One region of the Comamonas jiangduensis genome, then DNA from elsewhere that is predicted to be linked to it. Evidence: riboswitches for the same ligand, from Rfam matches in the RefSeq annotation. Region 1 holds a riboswitch; each other region holds the start of a gene.
The links. A riboswitch is a leader RNA that binds a small molecule or an ion and turns the genes downstream of it on or off. The one in region 1 is predicted to bind cobalamin.
Positions count from the first base shown of each region.

Region 2: it holds a riboswitch for cobalamin, as region 1 does, so the genes downstream of both, nrdH (glutaredoxin-like protein NrdH) here and QEP12_RS02165 (TonB-dependent receptor domain-containing protein) in region 1, are expected to answer to the same signal.
Region 3: it holds a riboswitch for cobalamin, as region 1 does, so the genes downstream of both, QEP12_RS16430 (TonB-dependent receptor domain-containing protein) here and QEP12_RS02165 (TonB-dependent receptor domain-containing protein) in region 1, are expected to answer to the same signal.

Region 1 covers NZ_JARXOV010000002.1:140,574-150,463, forward strand. Annotated here, with positions in the region: gene ccoG (cytochrome c oxidase accessory protein CcoG) at 1-993, shown strand, start outside; gene QEP12_RS02130 (FixH family protein) at 1,062-1,349, shown strand; gene QEP12_RS02135 (hypothetical protein) at 1,588-1,779, shown strand; gene fnr (fumarate/nitrate reduction transcriptional regulator Fnr) at 1,878-2,603, opposite strand; gene hemN (oxygen-independent coproporphyrinogen III oxidase) at 2,807-4,186, shown strand; gene QEP12_RS02150 (sulfite exporter TauE/SafE family protein) at 4,192-4,905, shown strand; gene QEP12_RS02155 (cell division protein ZapA) at 5,119-5,640, opposite strand; gene QEP12_RS02160 (DUF904 domain-containing protein) at 5,637-5,849, opposite strand; cobalamin riboswitch at 6,021-6,263, shown strand; gene QEP12_RS02165 (TonB-dependent receptor domain-containing protein) at 6,329-8,191, shown strand; gene QEP12_RS02170 (cobyrinic acid a,c-diamide synthase CobB) at 8,193-9,581, shown strand; gene QEP12_RS02175 (bifunctional adenosylcobinamide kinase/adenosylcobinamide-phosphate guanylyltransferase) at 9,594-9,890, shown strand, end outside.
Region 2 covers NZ_JARXOV010000022.1:59,119-69,008, forward strand. Annotated here, with positions in the region: gene hscA (Fe-S protein assembly chaperone HscA) at 1-509, shown strand, start outside; gene fdx (ISC system 2Fe-2S type ferredoxin) at 529-867, shown strand; gene dnaQ (DNA polymerase III subunit epsilon) at 873-1,598, shown strand; tRNA gene QEP12_RS15435 (tRNA-Val) at 1,653-1,727, shown strand; tRNA gene QEP12_RS15440 (tRNA-Val) at 1,757-1,831, shown strand; tRNA gene QEP12_RS15445 (tRNA-Val) at 1,860-1,934, shown strand; tRNA gene QEP12_RS15450 (tRNA-Val) at 1,965-2,039, shown strand; tRNA gene QEP12_RS15455 (tRNA-Val) at 2,069-2,143, shown strand; gene nrdF (class 1b ribonucleoside-diphosphate reductase subunit beta) at 2,496-3,455, opposite strand; gene nrdE (class 1b ribonucleoside-diphosphate reductase subunit alpha) at 3,478-5,616, opposite strand; gene nrdI (class Ib ribonucleoside-diphosphate reductase assembly flavoprotein NrdI) at 5,613-6,041, opposite strand; gene nrdH (glutaredoxin-like protein NrdH) at 6,043-6,267, opposite strand; cobalamin riboswitch at 6,440-6,676, opposite strand; gene QEP12_RS17075 (type 2 periplasmic-binding domain-containing protein) at 6,796-7,092, opposite strand; gene QEP12_RS17080 (hypothetical protein) at 7,188-7,355, opposite strand; partial or broken gene QEP12_RS15485 (short-chain fatty acyl-CoA regulator family protein) at 7,493-7,800, shown strand; gene QEP12_RS15490 (peroxidase family protein) at 8,415-9,890, shown strand, end outside.
Region 3 covers NZ_JARXOV010000027.1:5,075-14,964, reverse strand. Annotated here, with positions in the region: gene QEP12_RS16455 (hypothetical protein) at 1-297, opposite strand, end outside; gene QEP12_RS16450 (3'-5' exonuclease) at 306-2,126, opposite strand; gene QEP12_RS16445 (DUF924 family protein) at 2,527-3,183, shown strand; gene QEP12_RS16440 (hypothetical protein) at 3,490-3,756, opposite strand; gene putP (sodium/proline symporter PutP) at 4,108-5,622, shown strand; cobalamin riboswitch at 5,850-6,083, shown strand; gene QEP12_RS16430 (TonB-dependent receptor domain-containing protein) at 6,146-8,035, shown strand; gene QEP12_RS16425 (cobalamin adenosyltransferase) at 8,147-8,677, shown strand; gene QEP12_RS16420 (hypothetical protein) at 8,690-8,845, opposite strand; gene miaA (tRNA (adenosine(37)-N6)-dimethylallyltransferase MiaA) at 9,026-9,890, opposite strand, start outside.

The DNA.
Region 1 (9,890 bases):
TTGGACCAAGGTGGCTGGACGCTGGAAAAAATCTGGCGCAAAACCCTCAAACAATTTTTGTGGATTGCCTTGGCGCTGTGGACGGGCTTTACCTTCGTAGGCTACTTTGTGCCTATCCGCGAGTTGGGTGGAGAGTTGCTGGCGCTCCAAGGCGGCTGGCAGATTTTCTGGGTGTTGTTTTACGGTTTTGCGACGTATGGCAATGCGGGCTACATGCGTGAGCAGGTTTGCAAGTACATGTGCCCTTATGCGCGCTTCCAAAGCGCGATGTTTGACAAAGATACATTGGTCGTCAGCTATGACGCCAAGCGTGGTGAAAACCGTGGCCCTCGCAAAAAAGACCTGGATTACAAAGCCCAAGGCTTGGGCGACTGTATCGACTGCAAGTTGTGTGTACAGGTCTGCCCGGTTGGAATCGACATTCGCGATGGTTTGCAGTACGAATGCATCGGTTGTGGCTTGTGTGTGGATGCATGTAACAACGTGATGGACAACATGCACTATCCGCGTGGGTTGATACGCTTGACGACACAAAACGCGGTGAGCCAAGGCTGGACCGGCGCGCAAATTTGGCGCCGTATTGCGCGTCCCCGCGTGCTGATTTACACCATGATTTTGGTAGGTTTGACGTCGGCCATGGTCTTTAGTATGGCGGTGCGAGAGCCCCTCAAGGTTGATGTGATTCGGGATCGTGCATCGTTGGCGCGGATTGTGGCCGGTGGCAAGCTGGAGAATGTCTATCGTTTGCAGGTGATGAATGCTACGGAGCAAGCCCAAACTTATAGCGTTGCTGTGAAGGGGCTGGAGGGCATTGCGATGGCAGAAGGCACTACCGTGGACGTGGACTCCGCCCAAACGCGCGGTGTCGCCGTGCGTGTACAAATTCCGTATGGAACTGCTGAACCTGGTTCACATCCTATTGAGTTTGAAATCACGGCGCAAAGTGGCAAAGGCCATGTGCTTGAAAAATCAGTTTTCTTAGTGCCTCGCTAAGAACGCAGCATTGTTGGTGTGCAAGACTGAGTGCTTGCACACTGCGTTTGATGGAAAGAGAGTGGGTTATGTCTCAGGTAGCAAAAAAGCTGGAAGTGCCATCAGGTCCTTGGTGGAAATATGGCCACGTATGGTTGGTGTTCGCAGGGCCTGCCGTGGTGGTCGTGGCAGGTATTGCGACGGCCATGATTGCCATGAATGGCGCGGATCCCGTTGTGGACAACGATTACTACCAAAAGGGCCTGAATATCAACCAGGAACTGCGCCACATCGAAAAGAGCTTGGCGCCAGCGGGTGCTGCGCGTAACCATGTGACAACCCCCGATGCTGATTTGCCCAATCTGGCACCTAAATAACGGTTTATTTTAAAAAAAGTAGCTGCCTGCGCTTTAAATATGCTGACTTCAAGTGCTTTTAATGCACAAGTCATTGTGAATATTGCGCTGGCAGCTATTATTTTTATTTAGCGTTTGTCCCACGCAGCCTGGTTGGGAATGGTGCTCACAATGTCCACATGATTCACGCAAAGGAGTGCACATGTGGACACGACGTTTAATGTGGATTGTTTGGCCCGCTTTTTTGGCAGCTGGTGTGATGGAAATGCTGGTGTTTGCCGCATTCGACCCGCACGATATGTTGTGGCTGGGGCAAGGGATTGAGCTATCTCGCACGGCGATTTATACCCTGGCCTTTTTTGCTTTTTGGGTGGTTTTTGTGGTTGCTGGATATTTGACGGTTTTGCTGTCTATTTCTGCTTCAGAAGTGAACGCCCAGCCTAGCATGTAACGAAGATAGTGTTGTGGCAGTCGCGGCATAAAAAACCGCCCATAAAAAAACCTCCCAGCGTAGGCTTGGGAGGTTTTTTTATGGGAAAGCCAGAGCGCTTACTTGTTGCACTCGTGCTGGCTGTTGACCAAGCGCTGCAGTGCAGCAGTGTCCAAAATGCGCACGTGGCGCTGTTTCACCTCAACCATGCCTTCTTCCACAAATTTGGAGAAGGTGCGGCTGACTGTTTCAAGCTTCAGGCCCAGGTAGCTGCCAATTTCTTCGCGTGTCATACGTAGCACCAGTTCAGACGAGGAGAAACCGCGTGCATGCAGGCGTTGTACCAAGTTCAGAATAAAAGCAGCCAAGCGCTCTTCGGCACGCATGCTGCCCAGCAGTAGCATGACGCTGTGTTCACGCACAATCTCGCGACTCATGACCTTGTGCACATGGCTTTGCAAGGCCGTCACTTCACGCGAAATTTCTTCCAATCCGTCAAAAGGCATGACGCAGACTTCGGCATCTTCCAGTGCTACGGCATCACAGGTGTGGTGGTCATTGACGATGCCGTCCAGGCCAATGATTTCACCAGCCATCTGGAAGCCAGTCACTTGGTCGCGACCATCCTCTGTGGCCACGCAGGTTTTGAAAAAGCCCGTGCGAATGGCGTACAGCGATGTGAATGCTTCTCCGTTGCGAAACAGTGTTGCTCCGCGTTTGACTTTGCGGCGGGTAGCCACAATGTCATCGATGCGCTGCAACTGTTGCTCATTCAGGCCCATGGGCATGCAGAGTTCACGCAAATTGCAGTTGGAGCAGGTAACTTTGATGGTTGGAGGAGTCATGTACTCGAAAGCCCAAGAGTCTTGTGTAAGAAGATGACTTGTGCAGTTAAAAAATCAGATAAGAGACTATGGGATAGCTCGAAGGAGTAAGGAATGATGTCGCTCAAATTGTGACATTCCTTGTACATCAACCTCTTGATTCACGTCAAGGATAAACGTGGCCGATTGTTGCAAAGTATGGTCATCAAGGAAAAGATTCATTCATGACCGTCGTCACCCCCGAACTCTTGCGTCGTTATGACGTGCCAGGCCCGCGCTACACCTCTTATCCCACTGCGGATAGGTTTGTGGAGGCGTTTGGTGATAGTGACTATATCTTGGCGTTGAAGCAGCGCAAAGTTGCAGCTGCTGTAAACCAGCCGATGTCGCTCTATGTGCACATTCCATTTTGTGACTCCCTGTGTTACTACTGCGCGTGCAACAAGATCATCACTAAGCACCATGAACGTGCTGTGACATACATGCGCTATTTGGAGCGCGAAATTGATTTGCATCTGCAGCACTGTGGTCGTGGGCAGGTTGTGAGCCAGTTCCACGTGGGAGGCGGCACGCCCACTTTCTTGACAGACGATGAGCTGCGTAACCTGTGGCGCATGCTGCGTGAGCGGTTTGTGTTTGAGGCGGCGGGTGAGTACTCGATCGAAGTTGATCCACGCACAGTGACGCGTGAACGCCTGGCAGTGCTCAAAGAAATAGGCTTTAACCGCTTGAGCTTTGGGGTGCAAGACTTTGATCCGGAAGTGCAAAAAGCGGTGCACCGTGAGCAGCCTGCGGAGCAGGTGTTTGATTTGGTGGCTGCTTCGCGCGAACTGGGCTTTCAGTCGGTGAATGTGGATTTGATTTACGGCTTGCCCAAGCAAAATCCCGAATCGTTTGCTCGCACGCTCAAACAGGTGACAGAGTTGCGCCCAGATCGTATTGCGCTGTATGCCTATGCGCACTTGCCAGAGCGCTTCAAGCCACAGCGCCGTATCTTGCAAGCAGACTTGCCATCAGCCCCCGACAAGGTGGGTATGTTGTCTTCTGCCATAGAAAGCTTTATTGAAGCTGGCTACGTTTATGTGGGAATGGATCACTTTGCGTTGCCGGAAGACGCATTGGCGATTGCGAAACGCCAAGGTCGCTTGCACCGTAATTTCCAAGGCTATAGCACGCAGCCAGACTGCGATTTGATCGCCTTGGGCGTTTCCGCGATTGGTCGCGTGGGTGCAACCTACAGCCAAAATGCCAAGACGCTGGAAGAGTATTACGACCTTCTGGATCAAGGGCGGCTGCCTGTTGTCCGTGGGCTCGCGTTGACCCGCGACGATACGATTCGCCGTGCCGTCATCATGACGATCATGTGCCAGGGCGAGCTGTTTTTTGAATCTATCAACAGCGCTTGGCTGATTGATTTCAAGCAGTACTTTGCTGCTGAAATCGAAGCTTTGGCTGCGCAGCAAGACGAAGGTTTGGTAGAAATTACGGACGACTGCCTCACGGTGACTGCCAAGGGCTGGTTCTTTGTGCGCGGCGTAGCCTTGGTCTTTGACCGTTATTTGCAAGCAGACCGCAACAGAGCCAGGTTCTCGCGGATCATCTGATCCCTATGACTTTTTCTTTGCTTTGGACCGCTTTCTTTATGGGGCTCGTGGGGGGGCCCCATTGTCTTGCCATGTGTGCAGCCCCTTGTCATGCCGTCATTCAAGGCCATGGCACGGCGGTGCAAATGCACGGCAAGTTGTCGCGGCACACCACGGTATGGAACTGGAGTGCGCTTCAATTCCATATGGGCCGTCTGGCTGGCTACGGTGTCTTAGGAGCCATTTCTGCTTTTGCCATGGAGCAGGTAGCATGGTTTTCTGATCAAACTTCTGCCTTGCACCCGGTGTGGGTGGTGATGCACTTGGCGATTTTGGCTTGGGGGCTGTTGATGCTATTCCAAGGCCAGCAGCCAGCTTGGCTGGAGCGCGCTGGCCGGGCTATGTGGCAGAAGGTGCAGCCCGTACTTTCGATGCGCGGTGGAGCGCTTTTTGCAGGTATGTCTTGGGCGTTCATGCCTTGTGGGCTGCTGTATTCCGCTATCTTGGTGGCCGCCTTAAGCGGTGCTGTCTGGGCGGGTGCTGTCAGCATGGTGGCATTTGCCGTCGGTGGGGCATTGTGGCTGGCAGGAGCACCTCTGGCTTGGCGCTGGCTCAGTGGCAGAGTGGGGCGCTGGCGTGCAGACTGGGGTACACGCGCAGCAGGCCTGATGTTGGTGGCGGCGTCACTATGGGCACTGTGGATGGACTTGATCTACAAGCCATCAGTGTGGTGCCGTTAATTTTTTGGGAATGTGGCAGATGCGCCGAGAAGGTGTCTGCAAAACCGCCGAGCCCTCAACCTGAACCGGGGGTTCAGGTGGGCGAGAGCAACCTAGCGTTGGGTTCGTCTGACGCGAGACGATCACGCTTGCTAGGCAATGTATCAAGCCCGTGCTCAATGAGCATTGGTTCAAGGCAATATAAAGCCCGGCGGATTGCAGACGGTTCTGATTTTACTGGTTTTCAGGGACTGCGAAAGGCAAGTCCACTTCACTCGCGTTGTCTAAATGGGTGACCAAGCTCTCGGCGACTTCTTTTGCCTCGGGTGGGGCAGCAAGGTCTTGCAAGGCAGCTTCTGCGCTGGTTGGTGCTGTGGGTTTTTCGTGCAGAGCTAGCGCTTCATCCAGGCGCAGGGTGAGCTGGCGGGCGGCTGCATGCTCTTGATGCAGTTGGGCCTCGAGGTTTTGCAGGCGCTCTGCTTGAGCATCCGCTTGGGCTGTATCCGTGGTGCCTTGCAGTTGCGCTAACTGTTGCTGCAAGGCTTGGAGTTGTTGACGGAGCTCCAAATTTTCAAAAGCCAAATTCACAGCCAGCAAAACACCCACACGCTCTCTAGAGCGCAGCTTGGTGGTGTCGAGCATCTGCTGAAATTGCTGATCCACGCGCTCAACAGCTTCTAACAGCTGTGCTTCTCGCCCATCTGGGCAGGAGAGCACGTAGTGTTGGTGCAGGATTTGCGTGTCTAGCTGGCTCAAGACGCCTCCCGGTTGGCTGGTAATCGTTCGATCAAGTCATCCACGCGCGCGCGCGCTGCTTTGAGGCGAGATTGCAAGGAGTCACGCTCTTTGCGCACAGCCTCAATTTCTTCGGTAAGCAGGCGGTTGGTCTGCACCAAAGCCTCGTACTTGGCTAGCAGCAGCTCGACGCGCTCAGCAACGGGGTCAAGAATGGATGTCGTCGTCATGGATGCTCGCAATTGTAGGGCGCGCCCTCAGAGAGAATTGCAAATTTATGGCAGATCACGGGTTATGGTCACAAAAGCTTGTTTCAAGCTGTCAATGACTCAGCTTAGAAGTCAGTAGAGTATTCGTGGCGTGAGGGGCACTACTGTTTGAGATGTGTTTTGGGTGATTAGAATCAGCGCCTATATGTTGGTGCCCGCAACTTGGTTCACAGGTTGCAGTTCAACGAGAAGCAGGGTGGAGATGCTGGCCTTCAGCACTTCCTAGCCTGCGCTGCCCCCGCAACGGTGAGTTCTTGGCGTTAGCACGTAACGCACACACCATCTCATAAGCCACTGAGTGCCTTGAACAAGCATTTGGGAAGGCGATGGTGTTGAGGAACCAGCCCGGATACCGGCCAACATTGGTGCATCTGTCTGTCAGGTGCGTTGTACCCATTGCTGGCGGGGAGGCTGGCGCGGGTGATTTTGCATTTTGTTCTATGCGTTCCAATACTTTACAGGCCCGTTCCTGCGCGCCTGCATGCGCTTATTCTTCCATCATGCTGGCGGTGTGCTGCGCTTATTCTGCGGGTGCTTACGCGCAGTCATCCGCTGCCACGGGTGTCGTGATGGAGGAGACTGTGGTGGCTGCAACACGGTCATCACAGCCGTTGTCGGATACGTTGGCAGATGTCTCGATTGTGGATCGTGAGACGCTGGATCTGAGTGGTGCCGCAGCCTTGGAGGATGTGCTCTCGCGTCTGCCAGGGGTTGAGATGGTGCGTAACGGTGGCCCTGGCTCGACCACTAGCGTGTACCTGCGTGGTGCCAGCAATGAATTTACGGCGGTGTATATCGACGGGATTCGGGTGGATATGCAAAGCGGCTCTGGTGGTGCTCCGTGGGAGGCCATGCCCCTGGAGGCTATTGAGCGTGTGGAGGTGCTGCGTGGTCCAGCCGGTGCGGTGTATGGCTCGGATGCGATTGGTGGCGTGATTCAGATCCTGACCCGCAAGGGCGAGGGGCCTGCACGCCCTTCGGTCAGCGTGGGGGCGGGCAGCTACGGCACCCGCAACGGTGCGGCGAGCCTCAGCGGTGGAAACGGTGTGGTGGATTACGCGCTGGGTGTGTCGTACGCCGAGGCGGATGGATTCAGTGCCCGTACCCGACCCCAGGACAATCCGGATGATGATGGCTACCGGCGTAAGTCGGCACGTGCCCGTGTGGGGCTGCAGTTGAATGCAGACCATCGCCTGGAAGGCACGTTGCTGCACAGCACGTCGAATGTGGGGTATGACACTTCCAAGGCGGATGATCGTGCGATCAATTCTTTGAATGCCGCAGGCCTGAGCTGGAGCGCGCAGTGGAGTGCGCACTATCGCACCAAGCTGTCGCTGGGGGAGTCGCGCCAAGAGTATGAGACGCAGCCTTCGCCCTATCAGACCAAAACCCTGCTGCGCAATTATCTGTGGCAGAACGAGTGGCAGGCAGGCATCCACCGATGGAGCGCGACACTGGAGCGGCGTGAGGATCAGTTGACGAATGCCTCCATCACGCCACAGCAGCGGCAGCGCCATCAGAATGCGCTGGCGCTGGGCTGGGGCATGCAGTCGGGAGCGCACACACTGCAGCTGAGCGCGCGCCACGATGTCGATAGTGAATTTGATGGCAAGACCACAGGCAGTGCTGCGTATGCGTATGCGTTGACACCGCAGTGGCGTGTACATGCGTCGACCAGCACAGCGTTTCGTGTGCCCACGCTGTACCAGCGCTTTAGTGCCTATGGCGATGCCAGATTGCGCCCACAGGACAGCAGTAATGCCGAGATCGGCGTGCGCTGGGCGCAAGGCAGCCAGCAGTTCTCGGCTACTGCCTACCGCAACCGTGTGCGCAACCTGATTACGTATGTTGAGGGGAAGGGGGCCTGTGCGAATAAGGGTGGCTGCTATGAAAATGTACAGGCAGCTGTGTATGAAGGCATCACTTTGGCTGGTGCTTACAAGCTCGGTATGGTGCGCTGGAGTGGTTCGCTGGATTTCCAGAATCCGCGCAATGAAACCCTGGACAAGCAGCTGGCACGCCGTGCCAAGCGCCATGCAGTGCTGGCTGCGGACACCATGCTGGCAGGCTGGAATCTGGGGGCGCAGATGCAGGCTTACAGCCAGCGCTTTGATGATGCGGCCAACCGCAAGACTCTGGGCGGCTACACCTTGTGGAACCTGTATGCCAGCCGTAGTCTGGGGCGCGATCTGACCCTGCTGGCACGCGTGGACAATCTGGCGGACAAGCACTACCAACTGGCCGATACCTACGGTGTGGCAGGGCGTGCTTTCTATGTCGGTTTGAAATGGGAACCTCAGTAACATGACGACACCCCCTGATGTGCACACCTGTGTGGCTGTGCTGATTGCGGCCCCGGCTTCGGGGCAGGGCAAAACCACGGTGACAGCAGCGCTGGCCCGCTGGCATACGCGCCAAGGCCGGCGTGTGCGGGTGTTCAAGTGCGGGCCTGATTATCTGGACCCTTACTGGCACCAACTGGCCAGTGGTGCCACGGTGCACAACCTGGATGGCTGGATGGTCGGCATGCCCGAGGTGCGTGCACGCCTGCATGCGGCGGCAGCGCAGGCCGATGTGATCTTGATCGAAGGTGTGATGGGCTTGTTTGATGGCAGCCCCACAGCCGCCGACCTGGCAGCCCAGCTGGGCATTCCGGTGTTGCTGGTCATGGATGCTTCGGCCATGGCTGGCAGCTTTGGTGCGGTGGTGCTGGGCATGCAGCAGTACCAGCCGAATGTGCCGTGGGCGGGCGTGCTGGCCAACCGGGTGGGCAGCAGCATGCATGCACAGATGTTGCAAGCCAGTTTGCGCGATCCTGCGGTGTGGCTGGGCGCATTGCAACGTATGGGCGAGGGCAAAGACGCGCAACTGCTGCCAGAGCGCCACTTGGGCCTGGTGGCGGCGCATGAGCTGCCCGATGCCATGGCGCGCCTGAATGCGGCAGCCGATGCGCTGGCGGATACCCCATTGGGCCAAATGCCGTGGGAAGACTGGCAACGCTGGTCGGTGGAGTTTGCGCTGGATGCCAGTGCGCCCACGCCGCAGATTGAGCCTTGGCTGCAAGGTCGCACCGTCGCTGTAGCCAGTGATGCCGCATTCAGTTTTATCTACCCGGCCAACCTGGATTGTTTGCAGGCCATGGGGGCGAAGCTGGTGTTTTTCTCTCCGTTGGCCGCAGAGCGCTTGCCCGCATGTGATGCCGTGTGGTTGCCCGGTGGTTATCCTGAGCTGCATGCCCACAAGCTGGCTGCCAACACAGGCTTGCAGGCTGACCTGCAGGCGCATGTGCAAGCGGGCAAGGCCGTGTGGGCGGAGTGTGGCGGCATGCTGGCCTTGGGGCACAGCATTCACACGGCGCAAGGCGAGGCTTTGCCCATGTGGGGCATTTTGCCGGGCACTGCGTCTATGCAGCCGCGTTTGGCAGGGCTGGGCATGCAGGAATGTGTGCTGCACGGCGGCCAACTGCGCGGCCATACCTTTCACTACTCGCGTTTTGACAGCGCTGCTGCCGAGGTGGCGCGCACCAGCCGTGCAGGGCAAAGCGTACAGGCGGACAAGGGTGAAGCCGTATACCAGCACGGCAGCATCTGCGCCAGCTATTTCCACGCCTGGTTTCCATCGCACCCCCGCGCGATTGCCGCCTTGCTGGGCGCAGAGGCAGTGCAATGGGCCGATGTGGCTGCAACGGCATAATTTGCGGCGCTTATGAATCTGATGAACCCCCATGCCATGCAGCCCTGGCAAGAATTGATTTTGGGCGGCCAAAAAAGTGGCAAAACCCGCCGTGCCGAGCAGGCTGCCCGCGATTGGGTGGATGCGGGCGCAGGCCGCTATGCGGTGTACCTCGCCACGGGCCAGGCATGGGATGCGGAGATGCAAGCGCGCATTGCGCGTCACCAGGCCGACCGTGCGCTGCGCGTGCCAGGCATGCAGACTGTGGAAGCGCCGCTGCACCTGGGCCAAGCCTTGCAGGCGCACAGCAAGGCGCAGACCTTGGTCGTG
Region 2 (9,890 bases), on a different contig from region 1:
GCAGTCTGGCGCGTTTTGAGCTGCGTGGCATTCCTGCCATGGCTGCAGGTGCAGCGCGTATCCGCGTGAGTTTCACCGTAGATGCTGATGGACTGCTGTCTGTCAGTGCCAAAGAGCAAGGCAGTGGCGTGGAAGCGCACATTGAAGTCAAGCCGTCGTACGGTCTGTCTGATGAGCAGGTGGCGCAGATGCTGCAAGACGGCTTTGCGACGGCCCAGGAAGACATGAAGGCGCGTGCGCTGGTGGAAGCGCGCGTGGATGCAGACCGCATGTTGCTGGCCACCCAAAGTGCACTGGATGCCGACGGTGATGTGCTGGCACCTGCACAGCGGGCAGATATTGAAGCCTTGATGGCGCAATTGCGCCAGGCGGTGACATCGGATGATGCTGCTGTTGTGGAAGCGGCCACGCAAGCCCTGGCCAAGGGAACAGAGGCATTTGCTGCAGAGCGCATGAACCGTGGCATTCGCCAAGCTTTGGCTGGCAAGAGCGTTCAATCTATTTCTTGACCCATTCAGAATTCAGAATATGGCAACCATCAAAATTCTTCCCCACGCAGCATATTGTCCTGAAGGTGCAAGCTTGGAGGTGCCCGCGGGCACGTCTATTTGCGAGGCCTTGCTGGATAACAATATCAAGATTGAGCACGCTTGCGATATGAGCTGCGCTTGCACCACCTGCCACGTGATCGTGCGCGAGGGCTTTAACAGCTTGAATGCTTCTGAAGAAGAAGAGGATGATTTGTTGGATCGTGCCTGGGGTCTGGAGCCGCAGTCGCGTTTGAGCTGCCAAGCCATCGTGGCGCAGACCGATCTGGTGGTGGAAATTCCCAAGTACTCGATCAACCACGCCAAAGAAAACCACTGATAGCTATGTCACGTCTTATCGTTCTGGATACGGAAACCACGGGCCTGTCTGCAGAGACGGGTGACCGAGTGATTGAGCTCGGTTGTGTGGAGCTGGTCAACCGCAAGCTCACGGGCAACAACCTGCATCTGTATTTCAATCCGGAACGTGACAGTCACCCCGATGCCTTGCGCGTGCACGGGTTGACGACGGAGTTTTTGAGTGACAAACCCAAATTTGCAGAAAAAGCGCAAGAAATCTTGGCTTATCTGCAAGGCGCTGAACTGATCATTCACAACGCCCCCTTTGACGTGGGTTTTTTGAACAAAGAGCTGGAGCAACTGGGGCTAAAGCCGCTCACGAGCTATGTGGAGAAGGTGACGGACTCCTTGGTGATGGCCAAGGAAATGTTTCCCGGCAAGCGTAATTCGCTGGATGCATTGTGCTCGCGCCTGGAGGTGGACAACAGCGGCCGTGAGTTGCACGGCGCTTTGCTGGATGCGGAGTTGCTGGCAGACGTCTACATCAATATGACGCGCGGCCAGAACTCGCTGGTCATGCTGGACGATGCGGGTGGTAGCACCGGTGCATGGGGCGGTAGTGGTGTGGCGGCGATAGATCTGCGTGGCTTTAAGCTGCCCGTGCTGCAGGCCAATGAGCAGGAGTTGGCGCTGCACACCGCAGTGCTGGCAGAGATTGACAAAGCGTCTGGAGACAAAACTATTTGGCGCGTTTGGGAAAACGCCAAGTAAGCTGGGCTATAATCGTGGGCTTGTCAGATCACTGATTGATATTGATTTGATGCAGGGTGATTAGCTCAGCGGTAGAGCACTGCCTTCACACGGCAGGGGTCACATGTTCGATCCATGTATCACCCACCAAATTTAAGTTTGTACTGGCTGCAGATTTAGCGTGATTAGCTCAGCGGTAGAGCACTGCCTTCACACGGCAGGGGTCACATGTTCGATCCATGTATCACGCACCAAATTCAAGTTGGCATTTATGCCAGCACAGGGTGATTAGCTCAGCGGTAGAGCACTGCCTTCACACGGCAGGGGTCACATGTTCGATCCATGTATCACCCACCAGATTTGAAGTTTGCACTGGCTGCAAATTTAGCGTGATTAGCTCAGCGGTAGAGCACTGCCTTCACACGGCAGGGGTCACATGTTCGATCCATGTATCACGCACCAAATTCAAAGTTGGCATTTATGCCAGCACAGGGTGATTAGCTCAGCGGTAGAGCACTGCCTTCACACGGCAGGGGTCACATGTTCGATCCATGTATCACCCACCAATCCATAGCCTCTTAAATCTTCGATTTAAGAGGCTTTTTTGCGTCTGCCGTTGACGCGGATTGGAAGCGTATTTGGCTATTTGCAGAAGCTTTGTTTGGTGCGCAAGCGTTGGTTGCAACAAGGAAGCGCTGATTATTTTTGATAGCTTATAGCGCTGGTGTATTCATGTTTTTCACATAAAAAGTATCTGAAAGCTATGTTTTTAAAGCGCTAGCAGCTATTTTTTTGTGGTTGCTGCCCGTGAAGGCATGTGCCCATGCGTGGGTCAGGCATGAAAAAAGCACCCGTAGTGGGTGCTTTTTTTGAAGGTGCGCAGGCGTTGGCGGGCGCAGGGCGCTGGCAAAGGGTGGGTTAAAAGTCCCAGTCTTCGTCTTCGGTGGCGACTGCCTTGCCGATGACGTAGGAAGAGCCTGAGCCCGAGAAGAAGTCGTGGTTCTCGTTGGCGCTGGGGCTGAGCGCGGCCATGATGGCGGGGTTCACCTGGCACATGTCCTCGGGGAACATGGGCTCAAAACCCAGGTTGCTCAGCGCCTTGTTGGCGTTGTAGTGCATGAAGCGTTTGACGTCTTCGGTGAGGCCGACTGAGTCGTACAGCTCGGCCGCATAGTGGCACTCCAGCTCGTACAAGTCGTACAGCATGCCGTAGGCGGCTGCTTTGGCTTCTTCTTTTTCGGCTTCCGAGAGCTTGGCGTAGGCCAGCTGGAACTTGTAGCCGATGTAGTAGCCGTGCACGGCCTCGTCGCGGATGATGAGGCGAATCAGATCGGCGGTGTTGGTCAGCTTGCCGCGGCTGGACCAGTACAGCGGCAGGTAAAAGCCCGAGTAGAACAAGAAGCTCTCCAGGCACACGGAGGCAATCTTTTTCTTCAGCGGCGTTTCCATGGCCTTGTACTCGGTCAGGATCAGCTCGGCTTTCTTTTGCAGCCAGGGGTTTTCCTCAGACCAGCGGAAGGCCTCGTCGATCTCGGCGGTGGAGCACAGCGTGGAGAAAATCGACGAGTAGCTGCGCGCGTGCACGGCTTCCATGAAGGTGAAGTTGGACAGCACCGATTCTTCGTGCGGTGTGACGGCATCGTGCATCAACGATGGTGCACCCACCTGGTTTTGCACGGTGTCCAGTAGCGTCAGGCCGGTGAACACGCGGATGGTCAGCTGCTGCTCGTTGGGGCGCAGCGTGGCCCAGGATGGAATGTCGTTGGACAGTGGCACCTTTTCGGGCAGCCAGAAGTTGGCGGTGACGCGGTTCCAGATTTCGAGGTCTTTTTCGTCCTCAATGCGGTTCCAGTTGATTGCTTGGGTCAGCAAGGTCATAGCGTTCTTTCAATCGTTGTCATCACAAGGTGCAGGACACGCAGGCGCTCTTGACCTCGGTGCCTTCCAGCGCAAGCTGGCGCAGACGGATGTAGTAAATGGTTTTGATGCCCTTCTTCCAGGCGTAGATCTGCGCCTTGTTGATATCGCGGGTGGTAGCGGTATCGGGGAAGAACAGCGTCAGGGACAAGCCCTGGTCCACGTGCTCGGTGGCTGCGGCATACACGTCGATGATGGCGTTGGGGCCAATCTCGTAGGCGTCGCGGTAGTAGGCCATGTTGTCGTTCGAGAGGAACGGCGCAGGGTAGTACACACGGCCAATCTTGCCTTCCTTGCGAATTTCGATGCGCGAGGCAATCGGGTGGATCGACGAGGTGGAGTTGTTGATGTAGCTGATGGAGCCTGTGGGTGGAATGGCCTGCAGGTTGCGGTTGTACAAACCGTGTTCCATTACATCGGCCTTGAGTTGTGCCCAGTCTGCGCGCGTAGGCAGCTGCATGCCATTTTTGGCGAACAGCGCGCGCACGGTCTCCGAAGTGGGCAACCAGTCGCGGCTGATGTATTTGTCAAAATAGCTGCCGCTGGCATAGGTGGACTGACTAAAGCCCACAAAGCGCTGCTTTTTCTCCTGTGCCAGCAGGCAGGAAGTGCGCAGACAGTGGTAGGCCACGGCAGCGAAGTAGACGCTGGTGAACTCCACTGCTTCGGGCGTGTCGTAGTGCACTTTTTCACGGCCCAGGTAGCCGTGCAAGTTCATTTGACCCAGGCCGATGGCGTGGCTGTCGTCATTGCCTTGGCGCACCGAGGGTACTGAGTTCACGGCACTCATTTCAGAGACGGCCGTCAGCGCACGGATAGCGGTTTCCACGGCGTCGCCCAGGTTGCCGCTGTCCATCACGGTGGCAATGTTGAGTGAGCCCAGATTGCAGGAGATGTCGTTGCCAATTTCCTCGTAGTTGAGGTCTTCGTTCAGCACCGAGGGGGTGTTGACCTGCAAGATCTCCGAGCACAGGTTGGACATGTTGATGCGCCCGGCAATCGGATTGGCACGGTTGGCTGTATCTTCAAACAGGATGTAGGGGTAGCCGGACTCGAACTGAATTTCCGCGATGGTCTGGAAGAACTCGCGCGCCTTGATCTTGGTTTTCTTGATGCGCGGGTCATCCACCATGGCCTTGTAGTGCTCGGTCACCGAGATATCGGCAAACGGCTTGCCGTAGACGCGCTCCACGTCGTACGGCGAGAACAGGTACATGTCCTCGTTTTTCTTGGCCAGCTCAAAGGTGATGTCTGGAATCACCACGCCCAGCGACAGCGTCTTGATGCGGATCTTTTCGTCGGCGTTTTCGCGCTTGGTGTCCAGAAAACGCATGATGTCCGGGTGGTGGGCATTCAAGTACACCGCACCTGCGCCTTGGCGTGCGCCCAGCTGGTTGGCGTAGGAGAAGCCGTCTTCCAGCAACTTCATCACAGGAATGACGCCAGAGGACTGGTTTTCAATACCCTTGATGGGGGCACCCAGCTCGCGTAGATTGCTCAGCAGCAAGGCCACGCCACCACCGCGCTTGGATAGCTGCAGGGCCGAGTTGATGCCGCGGCCAATGCTTTCCATGTTGTCTTCCAGGCGCAGCAAGAAGCAAGACACCAGCTCGCCACGCTGGCGCTTGCCGGCGTTCAGGAAGGTGGGGGTGGCAGGCTGAAAGCGGCCCGCGATGATCTCGCCCATCAGCTTCATGGCCAGCTTTTCATCACCCCGCGCCAGGGCCAAGGAGACCATCACCACGCGGTCTTCGAAGCGCTCCAGATAGCGCTTGCCGTCACGCGTTTTCAGGGTGTAGGCCGTGTAGTACTTGTAGGCGCCCAAGAAAGTGGGAAAGCGAAATTTCTTGGCATAGGCGGCCTTGAAGATGGCCTCCACAAAGGCCGGGGTGTAGGCATCCAGCACCTCGCCTTCGTAATAGTCTTCGGAGCGCAGGTAGTCCAGCTTTTCTTCCAGCGAGTGGAAGAACACGGTGTTTTGGTTGACGTGCTGCAGAAAATATTGGCGTGCTGCCATGCGATCCGCATCAAACTGAATTTGGCCTTTGTCATCCGGCAAATTCAGCATGGCATTCAGCGCGTGAAAGTCCAGCTTGGTCGAAGTAGGGGTCATGGGGGTCATAACGCAGCGTCCAAGACGTTGGGAATAGGGTTAATGAGAAAGTGTTGGTCGATGTGCTGCAGGCGCTGCCAATCCGTGCTGGTGCCAGCCATCTCCACGCGGTGCAGCAAAGGCACTTGGCATTTGTGCGCAATCACGTCACCGGCTTGCGCAAAGGCCACGCCGAAGTTGCGATCACCGCACGCCACCACGGCGCGCAACCACTGACGACGCTCCGGCGCGTTCAAAAAACGGATCACCGCCTTGGGTACGGCGCCTTTGCCTGCGGCATCACCAAAAGACGGTGTGACCAAGATGAAGGGGCTGGTGATGACGGGCATGTCGTCTTCCACCAGGCGCGGAATGCGCGTGCCGGCCAGCCCGGCATTGCGCAGCAGTCGTTCGGTATTGCCAGTTTTGGAGGAGTAGAAGACCCAGCGCGCCATCTCAGGCGGTGGTCAGCGCGGAAAGGCGGTCAGGGCGGAAGCCACTCCAGTGCTCTTCTCCAACTTGCACCACGGGCACTTGGCGGTAGCCCCAGGACTGAATCAGGGTGGCTGCAGCGGTGTCTTGCGTCACGTCGATGACTTCGTACTCGGTGCCTTGGCGGTCCAGAGTGCGCATGGTCATGGAACATTGAACGCAATTGGGTTTGGAGAAAATTTTGATCATGAAGCCTACAGGAACTACCAAAACGGGCGCGGTGCAGGGCTCAGATGCAAGTCAGCACGCATGACGGCGCATTGCGCAGCAAAAGGCTGCGCCAAAGCATATGCGTGCAGAAGATGTACTGCCACCCAGGCGACCCCGCCTGTACAGATAAAGAAAGCGCGGCAGCCAGGGCTGCAAGCGCTGCGTGTTGGCCGGTATCCAGACTGTGGGTAGGGGTGACACTCCTTCCCGAAGAACAAACCTCAGTGGCTGTCCGTGTCACTTTGCGTGCAAGCCAAACTTGCAACGCACCGCACTTACTGTTGCGGGGGCAGTTCAGGTTAGGGCGCAGAACAAAGCGCCTCCTGATTCCCGTTTAACACCGTGTCTGAGGGGCTCAGATTGGTGCACCAACGCGTTCAATTCTAAGCCGAATCGCCGGTGTAAATCGCCTGATGAGCCGGTCGCAAGAGACGTGCGCAAAGCGCGCCAAAGTGGTATGGGTGGCGCCGTTGGCACCGCACGTTTCAGAAAGGGGAGCGAACTTTTTTATTTGAATTCACGGGCTTGCACCATGAAAGAGTGCAGGTCTCCCGAGTCACTTTCGTTGTTTCGGATGCCCAAATAAATTTGCTTGGCGCTGCCTTTGGGGCCCATCTTTATAGGGGTAATCAGTAAATTCTCCGCATACTCTTGCACCAGCCACCGAGGCAGGGCACTCACCCGCGTCCGCTGGCCACCAGCTTGCCTCGTGATGTCAGTGGTTTCAATGGTCTTGTGCTTCTTGGGCGTGATGACTGCAGGCAATAAAAACTGTTTGTAGATGTCCTGGCGCTCGATGGGCACAGGGTAGGTCATCAAGGTTTCTTTGGCCAGATGTTGGGGCTCGATATAGGGCTTGGAGGCCAGGGGCGGTCGCTGGCTGCTACCAAAACTTGTTCCTAGCCAAACACTTCCTCAAACCGCAGCCTCGGTTTGAACACCGGATCGGGGGGGGGCAGCAAATCAATTTCAAAGCCCTGTAAGGCGCCGATGCCGCCAAACTGAAATTTCTGGCGCATGTCCACATCCACATCCACATCCACATCCACATCTGGCGATTGTTGCAAGTAGGGTCTCACCATCTTGAGCAGCCACTCGTAGCACGTATGACACTCCATAGCAATCCGCAGCGCGCAGCGTTCACCATGTGCAAACTGGGCCAAGCGTTCTTCGGCCGGTTGCAACTGCTGTAACACCCGCTGGGCGCCAGTCCGCGACGCGTTTTCACTTTCAAAACCGGTGGCACCTGTCCGCTGTGGACTGTGTATGAGGCCTTCGCTCAACCAAGCAGCATCTTGCCGCATTTGGCTGGCATGCCCGACGGGCGTGTGTCTCTCTGGGTGGCAAGGTGTATTCCAAAGGTTGGGATTTGCGCAACCAAGAAGCAACCACACCGGTTGGCATGGGTGCAAAGTGTGCGAGTGCCAGTTATGCCCCCAGCGGGCTTTTCCGTTTGTGGGCAAAGCTTTGCAAGCGAATGAAACCCAAAGGGGTTTTGTTCCTTACGCTTAGGGCGTGTCACCCAAGCTTGAGCAGGCCATTGAAGGGTTTTGACAGGGATGCAAGGCAAGGCGCAGTAGTGGCGCAGCAAAACTGCAGCATTGCCTGCCGCTACAACGCAGCAGACCGCCTCCATTATTCAATGCCCTGATGTGAAAGTTTTCTAGGGTAACTCCATAAAGCTACCTCCATGCTCTGCTGCATGGGGGGCCGGGTGCATGAAAGCGCAGCATTGCACGCCTGCTTGGCGGGCCTTGTCAGGGTGAGGCGCCTCCCCATACGTCAAAAAAATATTGACAGCAGTGTGGGCTGTTCAAGGGGGGCTCAAGGGTGATCCAAAGTAGGACAAGAGGTTCCGCCAGCGATCTGCTTAATGCGTTTCACGATGTAGGAGATGTGACATCCGACATGGAATCAGTTTGCTGATGCCGACGCAATATCAATGGCCCGGCTGACTGGCGTACAGGCCTGTACTTCTCTCTGCAACAGTTGGGCTAGGGTTTGCATGTACGACGGAGTTGGTGATTTGTTAAAACAATGAATTGCGACTATTAATAAATATTTACTTATCTGTTCGGTTCCTCTGGCTTCACTCGCAATGGCTTTCGTCCTTTAAGGAGTGCATCATGACTTTCCGCCTCAATCTTGATGATATTTCGCGCATCCTCACCAGCATTCAAGTCGCTGAGCGACACGTGCAGTCGGGTTATCTGGAACAGACCGATTTGATGGGTAACCCACTCAACAATTTAGTGCCACTAGGCTTGCGCACGGTCAGCGGTCAGTACAACAACTTGATCCATCAGGGATATGGTTCGGCCGACCAATTCATGCCGCGTTTGCTGACGCCAACGTTTCAAGACGCTGAAATCAACCCGCGAACTGGGCAATCGACTTCTTATGCGCAGACCGCGGGGAGCGTTTACGACTCACAGCCGCGCACAATTAGCAACCTCATTTCAGACCAATCCGCAAACAACCCTGCTGTGCTGGTTGCGGCTTTTACTGCACTGGGCTCAACAGATCCCTACGCTGATGCAGCCACCTACACTGCTGCACGCCAGGCAGCGCAGGATGCAGCCACTGCACTGCAGGCATTGCAGGATGCGATAGGTGGCGGCGCCGACTTGACTGCTTTGCAAGCGGCCTACGATGCGGCCGCGTTACAGGCCAGTAGCGATCGTGCCGCAGCCACCAATGCCCAGGCAGCAGCTGATGCAATCAACGATGGTGCAGAAACCAGCCTCGCCACAGCACAGCAAAACCTCACGAATGCAATTGCGGCCGAAGCGGCGGCTGACATGGCTACGAGCGCGGCTGCTACACAACTCGTAGCTGCACAGAGCGCTCAGGCTGTCGCGCAGGGCGCATACAACGCCAAGCTTGGCGCGAGTAATGCGGCGCTGGCTAACCTCAACGCTACGAATAGTCTGTTGACGACCTCGACCGAAGCGATTACTGCTGCACAGGCTATTTTGGCGAACTTGGTGGCAACAAATGCCTCGCCAGCGGACATCGCTGCGCAAGAGGCTTTGATTACGCAACTTGAAGCAGCAAAAAATCTGGTGAATTCGTTGCAGACCAATGCTCAGGCCGCCTACAACCAAGCGGCCGCGGAAACGGCTACAGCGCTAACTAGCTTGCAGGGCGCGCAGGATGTTACGGCAACAGCCATTAATGCTGTGGCTGCTGCTGCTCTGGCTGAGACTGCTGCTGAAGAACAAGTAGGGGCTGCCCAAGATGCAGTCGAAGCAGCTCAGGCTGCGCTGGTGCAGGCGAATGCTGACGCTGCCGCAGCGCTGCAACAAGCCTTGGTTTTGGATGCTACGGCAGATGCCTCAGAAGCGGCTGCAGCTGCTGCGCTCAGCGCATTGCAGGCGGCCCAAGATGCTTCGTCTGTGACTGCCGAAGACCTTGCCGCTGCCCAGGCGCTGGCAGACAGCACTGCAGCAACTTTTGAGGGGCTGCCTGCGCAGATGGGGCTAGAGTTTGATGTCAACGACACGACGCTGTTCGTGCCCAACGTCATGCCTGACTTGGGAGACACGGCTCCTTTCAACAGCTTCCTCACTTTGTTTGGTCAGTTCTTCGATCACGGTCTG
Region 3 (9,890 bases), on a different contig from region 1:
ATGCCCAGGAAGAAGGGAAACCTCTTTATCATCACTTTCTTCGGAAGCTTGCTCAAGTACTTCATTAAAGCGGCATCTGCCAAAAACAGCCATGAAAACGGTTTCAGATTTGTTTGAGGCTATAGATCTAATTTGGTATTTTTCATCTGACTCAGTACCATCTGATTTATTCTCTAATGCTATTGATGGAGCATGTGAATTATTGTTTGATTTTAATAAATCAAACAAAGTAGAGAAGTCATTATTATTAAGAGCATGCATTGCATAAAACTCTGCAGTCATAGATTTTTTCTTCATAGTTTATATTATGATATTAATAAATTAGTTGATCTTGTTGCCGCGACATAAGCCAATTTAGATTCCATCTCTAAATCCTCTTGGCTCATCTTTTCTTGAACTTCAGACGTTAAAACCGCCACCACCGGCCATTCCAGCCCTTTGCTGGCATGCATTGTCATGACCTTGATGGTGTTGTCTTGCGGCTGAAAGTCGCCTGATTTTTTGCGTACGCGGTGGGGCAGGCCTTTGCGGGTGAGGGCGCGGCTGCAGATGTCCATGCCGTCCCAGTCGCGGCACAGCACGGCCATGTCGCCCCAGGCGTGGCCTTGGGCGTGCTGGTCGGCCAGCAGTTCGGCAATCTTGGCGGCGCGTTCGGGCAGGCTGGGCAGGTTGATGACGATGGGTTCTGGCCCTTCGCGCCCGCAGCCCATGGGGGCGAGCAGGGGGATGCTGTCTTCATCCTTGGCGTCCTCGGGCTGGAGGATGCTGCCCGCCACCTGATTGGCCAGCTGCAAAATTTGCCGGGTGTTGCGGTAGTTGATTTTGAGGATGGTGGTGCGCCCGCTGGCTTGTATGCCCACGCTTTTGAGGCTAAAGCCCATCTTGCCGCTGCGCCGGTAAATGCTTTGCGCATCGTCATACAGCAGGAGCAGGCTGTTGGTGTGCGGGTCCACCATCTGGGTGATGAGCTTGAGCCATTCGGGCGCAAAGTCGTGCCCCTCGTCGATCAGGATGGCGTGGTACTGGCCTGCGGGGATGTGGCCTTTGTCCACCCCGCTGATGACGCAGCGCACGTATTCCTCCATTTTTTTGCCCACGGGCCAGCGCTCGGCGTAGTCGGGCAACTGGTGGTAGGCGACGAGCTGGTCACGCACCCATTTGTGGAAGTGGCGCACGTGTACGCGCTCGCTCAGGCCTTTGGTGTCGAGCTGGGCGGCCAGTTTGACGGCCAGCGGCTCGTTGTAGCAGAGCACCAGAATGGGTTTGCTGCCGGGGCCCTGGGTTTGAGCCAGGTGTTCGGCGCGGTAGCCCAAAATCATGGTTTTGCCCGAGCCTGCCACGCCGTGGATGACGCGGTGGCCGTCGCCCAGGCTGCGTGCAAGTTGTTCTTGCTGTAGGTCCATCACGCGCATGATGTCGGGCAGGCGTTCTTCGGCAGCGTTTTCTGCGGCGGCTTCGGCGCTGGCATCTTCAAACAGGCTTTGCTGCTGGGGCACGCGCACCTGGGGGAAGAGAATCCAGCGCACACGTTCGAGCTGCGGCACGGTGATGCCCCGCTTGCCAAAGCTGTGCGGAAACATGGCCCACAGGCGCTCTTGGAAGGCCTCGGGCTCGACGTTTTCAAACATCTCGTCCTGGCAGATGACCAAGCGCTCGGGAATGGCGCTGCCCAGTTCCGCCGCTTCAAACTGCGCGCGGGTGATGCGGGTGAACACCACGCCGTAACCCCACGGAAAGATGAGCTGGCCCTTGTGCGGGCCGTCGGGCTGCTGCAGTTGCGGGTCGCGTTGCAGGGCATTGATGACCTGAATGGCGCAGTGGCGCGCTTGCGCCAGCGGGTTCATCACCACTTTAGGCTGGCCGCTGCTGCTGTCCAGAATTTCAAACCGCTCGCGCGTAGCGCTGCGGATGGTGCTGAGGTGCCAGTCTTTGGTTTCCAAAATCAGCGCGCCCCGGTGCGGGTGCAGCACCACAAAATCGGGGTGGGTTTGCTTGGGGCCAATGGGCACGTCGTACCAAAGCAGGTAGTCGTCCTCCAGTTTCTTTTCCAGCCGCTCGGCCAGGCGTTTTTCGCCCGAGGTCATGCGGTGCAGGCAGGTGCCCAGTGCAGGTATCAGGGTAGCCATGTCTCTGTGTGGTGCGCGGCCCCTCCCCGGCAGGCTGCACCAGTATTTGTAGGTATGGGGTGGTTATAGGGGCAAAGCGCTGCGGGTGTGCCACATAGTCGACTGCGGTGTGTGCCCGTGTACGCAGGCTTTTTGAAGGTGTTTTAGGACTTTTGCGCAGATGTGGAAAGCGCGGACAGCTATGTTTTTGGTGGCGCTGCGTTCAACCTTGTTTGCGTTGTGGCGGGCATGCAGGGCGCGCTGCCGTGCGCGGCCCACCACCTGGCCTGTGTGCGGTATGCGCTGGCTTGCCTTGATCTTTGAGGCGCTGCCATGCACCATCGTTGCTGAAAGTGGCGCTGGCAGTGGCGTTACGCTTGGGCTTTGCTGGGTTTACTGCGTTTTATAAAAAGGAATAGCCATGTCTGACACCTCCAAACACCTGTCTTTGCCTGTTGCGCATGTGCTGGACCCGCGCCTGTCGCAGGTGCTGGAGTACTGGCTGGGCGCAGAGTTGCCCACCAACGAGAGCGCGCTGGCGCGCAAGACGCTGTGGTTTACCAAGTCGGAGGAGGTGGATGAAGAGATTCGCCACCTGTTTGGCGCGGTGCTGCAAGAGGCGCTGGCGGGCAAGCTGGATGGCGAGGCGCTGGAGTCGCCCCTGGGCATGCTGGCACTGCTGATTGTGCTGGACCAGTTCACGCGCAATGCCTACCGCTGCACGCCCAAGAGTTTTGCGGGCGATGCCAAGGCGCGGCAGTTGGCGCTGAAGGCGATTGATTTGGGCTGGGATATGGACGCCAGCATTCCCGCTATTGCGCGCATCTTTATTTACCTGCCGCTGGAGCATGCCGAAGACATGCTGATGCAAGAGCACAGTGTGGTGGCGTTTGAGCAGCTGTACCAGGAAGCGGAGCCCGCGCTGCGCGAGTTTTTTGAAGGCACGCTGGATTACGCGAACAAGCACCGGGAGGTGATCAAGGAGTTTGGGCGCTTTCCGCACCGCAACCCCATCCTGGGCCGCGAGAGTACGGCGGCAGAGAAGGTGTATTTGAGCAAGCCGGGGGCGGGGTTTTAAGGCCCGCTCACACGAGGCCAAATGCTTGGTTTTGGGTGCTTGGCGTTGCTGGACTGAGCGTGCGGGTACTGCCTTCTTGGCTTTGCGCGCTGTTTCAATCACCAATCGCCAACTTCCAGCCGCCAACCGGTGGTTGGCTGGGTAGGGGCGCGGCTGTGTAGTTAGGTAGCTGGTAGAGGTGATGCGCCCATCTGCTCGATCAACAGGCGCATAAAAAAAGCTGCTGAGGCCCATGCCCCGCAGCTTTTTTTTATGGTGTTTTTGGCCTCTGGCGCTTGTGGGGCAAGCGCTTGCAGCTATGTATTTTTAGTTCTTGGTAGGGCGGCGGCCAGTGAGCGACCAGCCTGCGTGCATGTTCTTTTTGTCGTTTTCATATTCCCAGTTGGTGCCGCAGCGCTCGCAGACATACCGGGTGATGGTGACGGTGCCGGTTTCACGCTCGCGCTTGTAGTTGTCGCCCTGGGTCAGCTCGACGTGGCCGGGGGCTTTGCGCCAGTTGCGCTGGATACCGGCGCAGGCATCGCACATTTCGATTTTTTTGAGTTCAGAGGCGCGGTCGTTATCTTGGGTCATGGTGTTCTGGGGCGTTCAAGGCGGCGTGCGCGCAAGGCGCGTATGGGCCATGACTGTACCTAAATCAGCCAACAAACGCTGGCACAGGGGTGCTTTGCGGGGCGCGCTCAGTGCTGCAAAACCCACGGCCAGCGGGCGGCATAGCGCGCTGGTGTGCGCCACGCGGGGCAACACCTGTTCCAATTGAGGGTTTGCACCATGGTGAGGGCGCCGGTGCACGGGGCGGCGGAGTGTGCCCTCGTTCGGATTCCTTGTGTCGGTGGTATGCGGCAGTGGGGTGCCCGCGCTGTGGCAGCGCTGGTGAGCGGGGCGGTGACACCGCAGCCATTTACAAGATTGAGGAGGATACGAATGACCGCTAACACCCCAACGCTGGTGATGTTTGCCATCTATCTGTTTGGCATGCTGCTGATCGGATGGCTGGGCTACCGCGCAACCCAGAATTTGTCGGACTACATCTTGGGCGGTCGCAGCCTGGGCAGTGTGGTGACGGCGCTGTCGGCAGGCGCGTCGGACATGAGTGGCTGGCTGCTGATGGGCCTGCCCGGCGCGGTGTTTCTCTCGGGTTTGTCGGAGGCATGGATTGCCGTGGGCCTGTGCGTGGGTGCCTGGCTGAACTGGCGCTTTGTGGCGGCACGCCTGCGGGTGTACACCGAAAAGGTGGGCAACGCGCTGACGCTGCCCGACTATTTCACCAACCGTTTTGAAGACCAAAGCAGCTTGCTGCGCATCGTCACGGCGGTGGTGATTTTGGTGTTTTTCACCATTTACTGCGCCTCGGGCGTGGTAGCGGGTGCGCGGTTGTTTGAGTCGATGTTTGGCATGGATTACCAGACCGCCCTGTGGGTGGGTGCGGTGGCCACCATGGCCTATGTGTTCATCGGCGGCTTTTTGGCCGTGAGCTGGACGGACACCATCCAGGCGGCCCTGATGATTACGGCGCTGATCCTAGCGCCCTTGATGGTGATTTACGCCGATGGCGGCGTGGCGGCATCGGCTGATGTGATTGCAACTGCACGCCCCGGCGCGTTTGACATGGTGGCCAATCTGGATGTGATTGCCATCGTCTCGCTGCTGGCCTGGGGCCTGGGCTACTTTGGCCAGCCGCACATTCTGGTGCGCTTCATGGCGGCAGAGTCGGTCAAAACCATTCCCAACGCCCGCCGCATTGGCATGACCTGGATGGTGCTGTGCCTGGGTGGCGCAGTGGCCGTGGGCTTTTTTGGCATTGCCTTCTTTGGCGCACGCCCCGAGATTGCCGCAGGCGTGAACGCCAACGCAGAAACGGTGTTCTTGGAAGTGACCAAGCTGCTGTTCAACCCCTGGCTGGCGGGCGTGCTGCTGGCGGCGGTGCTGGCGGCGGTGATGTCTACCTTGTCGTGCCAGTTGCTGGTGTGCTCCAGCGCGCTGACGCAAGACATCTACAAAACCTTCTTGAACAAAACCGCCAGCGACCAGCAACTGGTGTGGTTTGGCCGCGCCATGGTGTTTGCGATTGCCGTGGTGGCCATCGTGATTGCGCAAGACCCCAACTCCAAAGTGCTGGGCATGGTGAGCTACGCGTGGGCCGGCTTTGGCGCCGCGTTCGGGCCGATTGTGCTGTTCTCGGTGCTGTGGAAGCGCATGACCCGCAACGGCGCACTGGCGGGCATGGTGGTGGGCGCTGTCACCGTGCTGCTGTGGAAGAGCTATGGCGTGCCCATGAAGGACGTTTATGGCATCTTCCGTCTGTATGAAATCGTGCCCGGTTTTGTGCTGTCGTCGATAGCGATTGTGGTGGTCAGCCTGATGGGCAAAGCACCTTCGGCGCAGATGCAAAAAATTCACGCCGAGGTCGACCAAGAAGTGGCTGCACACGGTCAGTAATGGCGTTGCACCCCCGTTGTGGCCCTTGGGGCCTGCGGGTGCCGGGGCCGCAACTGCGGCTCGGTGTTTGAGGAGTAAAAATGGCTGCCAGCGCTGATGTAGATTGCGCTGGCAGCTATTTTTTTGTGTGCGTAAAGCTTCAGATCCAACCGAAAAAAGCGGCGGTTTGTGGGCGTCGCCAGTGCCGGGTTGTTAGATCGCTGCGACAAGGTGGGGCTGACAAGCGGCATAGAATCGCTGCTTTTGGTGCTCGCAACGTCGTTCTGACGTTGCAGTTAAACGGGAAACATGGATACGCAGGCGCTTGCGCGCCCACGTATTGCATGTACTGCCCCCGCAACAGTGTGTGCATGGGTTCTCAGGAACCAGCCTGTCCGCTTTGCCACTGGAGCTGATTGCTCTGGGAAGGCTGTGACAGTCGGTGCATCAGTCTGGATACCGGCCAAAAAAGGTTCGGCTCTCACCCAGAGTCGGTGTTGTGTGAAGCACGGCGGGGACGCCTGTGCCAACTGATGTGAACTCCATGAAAAACTTTGATTCCTTCTCGCTGGAAGGTACGTCTGCACGCGCTTGTGCGCGCTTTCCTATGGCTGCTGTGGCGCTGGCCGCTTTGACTTTGGCCCAGTCTGCCGTCGCGCAAGACGCCAAGATGGCTACGACGGTGGTGACGGCAACACGCTCTGAAACCAAACTGGATGAAACGCTGGCGGATGTGCGCGTCATTACGCAAGAGCAGATCAGCAATTCGGCTGGGCGTTCTCTGGCCGAAGTGCTGCAGCGTTTTGCCGGTGTGCAGATGTCGAGCAATGGCGGGCGCGGTAATACGCAGAGTGTTTCTATCCGCGGAAGCAAGCAAGTGATTTTGCTGGTGGACGGCGTGCGCTTTGGATCTGTGACGGATGGATCGCCCTCGTTGTCCTCTTTGCCACTAGAGAGTATTGAGCGCATTGAGGTGGTGCATGGCCCTGCTTCTGCGTTGTATGGCAGCGATGCGATTGGCGGTGTCATTCAAATTTTCACCAAACAGGGCAAGGGCGCCAAGCAGGCATTTGTGCCTTATGCGTCGGCCACTGTGGGTCAATCTGCCTACAAGGACGCGAGCGCAGGGTTTGCGGGTGCACAGCAAGGCTGGAATTACAGCCTGAATGTGGCACGGGTATTGGATCCAGGCTTTTCTTCGACGAATGCGAAAAGTGGCTCTTTCAACGCAGACAAAGACAAGTACCACCAAACTTCGGTCACGGCGGCTTTGGGCTATGCATTCAATGATGCTTGGCGCCTGGATGCCAACTTGATGCGCGCCGACGGCTATGCGGAGTTTGACAACGGCGCCACCAAAGCTTCGTGGGTGGATTCCGATGCAGGAACAGGCCAACTCAAGCTGACAGGCAAAGTTAACGATATCTGGACAACCAGCTTGAGCACATCGTCGTCGAGTGACAAGTTGCGCTCCTATGACCGTGCGTTGGTGACCAAGGTGCTCACCGATTCGCTGTACCAGACCAAGCAAAAAGAATACAAGTGGAGCAACGAGTTCAAGACCCCCGTTGGTATCGCCATTGCGGGAGTGGAACGACTGGAGCAAAAAGTCAATTCCACGACGGAATACGACAAAACCAAACGCACCACGGATGCTGTTTACGCAGGCTTGAATGGCAGCTATGACCGTCATAGCTGGCAAGTGAATGTGCGCAGCGATGACAACTCGCAATTCGGTCGCTTTGAGACGTGGGGCATTGGCTATGGCTTCCAGCTGCTGCCCTCTTTGCGTGCTTATGCCTCGCGTGGCAAGAGCATCAATGCGCCCACGTTCAATCAGCTGTACTGGCCTGCAGACCCTATGTGGGGCGGTGGTGGCAACCCCAATCTGCAACCGGAAGAGGGACGGAATACGGAGTTGGGGCTGCACTGGACGCTGGACGGCCATGCCTTCAAGTTGGCGCGCTTTGACAACAAGGTGAGCAACCTCATCGTGTGGGGGACGACGGTTGAAAATATTGATCATGCCCGGATGAAGGGCTGGTCGCTGGGATACAGCAAGTCGCTGGATACGTGGCAATTTGCGGCGTCCTACGATTACCTTGATTCCCGCGACAGTCTCGGTGAGCGCATTACACGCCGTATGCCAAAGCAGCAAGCCACTGTCTCGGTAGACAAAACATGGGGTGCTTGGAAGCTGGGTGCCAATGCCTTGTACGTGGGTAATCGCACCGATCTGTTTGGATACCCTTCCAAGAAGGTCGTGCTCAAGAGCTATGCCACGTTGGATGCTTATGCTGAATACAAGTTTGCAAAGGAATGGGCAGTGCAAGCACGTGTTGCCAATCTGACCGACAAGCAATACGAAACGGCGTATGGCTATAACCAGCGTGGCCGTGCAGGCTATCTGACTTTGAAGTGGTCACCCCGCTAATTCTTGTCAGCCCCGGCTTGGTGCGGTGCACCAAGCCATCAGCCAAGCGCACAGATTTGCTTCTGTGCGCTTTTTTGTGGGCGCTTGCTGGGGTTTGCCCGTAGAGGTTTTATGAAATCAAGCAAAAACTGGGATGAGGTCTGCTACCCCTTCATCCACGAAACCGCATCGCTGTGCGACTTTGAAGTGACGACGGATGAGTGGTGCACGCTGATTGGGATGGCCTTTTCGGCAACGCCCGCAGACTTGGCTGACATTGCCGAAGATCTCGCGCACATACAACCACTGGCTTTTCATGTGAATGGATCGATTCGCGGCAAGCTGGCGATTGAAGAGGCCGATGTGCAGTGGGTGCTGCAGCGCATGCAGCACTACCGCCAGGCGTTGGGCGAGCGCGAGCATGTGTTTGTGCTTCCACGCGGTACAGCACCTGTGCCGCAATTGCACCAGGCACGATCGGCGGCGAAAAAGGCGATTCGTGCGATGGTGCGTGTAGCGCAAGAGGGGCGTGACGTGCCAGAGGTGTTGCCACGCATTTGCAATGCGTTGTGCAATCTGTTTTTTCTCATGACGTTGACGGTGAATAGGCGCCGAGGGCTGGAAGAAGTGCCCTTCGTGAGCAAGAGCTACAAAGCCCGCTAGGGCCTAAAAAACTCAGCGCGTATGCACCACGCTGGCATCGATTTCCCCGTAGACCGTGATGCCGCTGGGGGTGTTGGCGGTCGTATCAGAGGCGGGGTAGTAATCACGGTGCGCGCAGCCACCCAGCGTGAGTGCGATGGCGATCCCAAGAAAGTGAAGGTGTTTCATAGCTTGCCCTTTGGGGTCAAGACTAACGGAAACACCGGGGCTGTGGCGTAAGCAGGCGTATCCAGGCGAATGCCTTGGCATACGCATGTGTATGCAGTCTGGGGCGGCGTACCTGGCCTCTCCTGCAAACCTTGGTGCCCTCGGTTTGCTTGGGGTGCAGGGGCTGGCCGGACGTCTGCGTTACGCGCGCGGTGGGATACAGGCCAAGGCCGCTTGCACCACGTTCATGGTGGCCAGTGGGTCGTCACACGCAATCGGGTGGCGCTGGGGCATGCTGCGCAGCCAGGTGATTTGGCGCTTGGCCAGCTGGCGCGTAGCGGCAATGCCTTTTTCGCGCACCAGGTGCATATTGATGTCGGGCGTGCCTTTGCGCGCTTGCCAGTCCAGCTCTTCCCAGACTTGGCGGTAGCCCACACAGCGCATGCTGGGCAGGTCAGGGTTCAGGTCGCCGCGGGCGCGCAGGGCTTTCACCTCGTCAATAAAACCCGCTTGCAGCATGGCGTCGTAGCGCTGGGCAATGCGCGCGTGCAGCCAGGCACGGTCGTTGGGTTCTAAGGAAAAAAGCGTGCAATCGAAGGCAGGCTCTGCGTCAGCAGCTCTCTTTTTTGTATTGTGAAAACTCGACAGTGGTTGACCGGATACCTTCCACACTTCCAGCGCACGCTGAATGCGCTGGCTGTCCGCGGGGGCCAGGCGGGCGGCGGTTTCGGGGTCTACCTGGGCCAGCTCGGCATGCATGGCGGGCCAGCCGCGCTCGGCAGCCTGCGCATCAATCTGGGCGCGCACGGTGGGGTCTGCGGCGGGCATTTCGTCAATGCCATCCAGCAGCGCTTTGAAGTACAGCATGGTGCCGCCCACCAGCAGCGGGATGGCGCCGCGCGCGCGGATTTCACCGACCAGACGCTGGGTGTCTTGCACAAATTCGGCGGCGCTGTAGGACTGCAGGGGATCGAGGATGTCGATCAGGTGGTGCGGCACTGCCGCTTGCTCTTGGGTCGTGGGCTTGGCTGTGCCAATGTCCATGCCGCGATAGACCAGGGCCGAG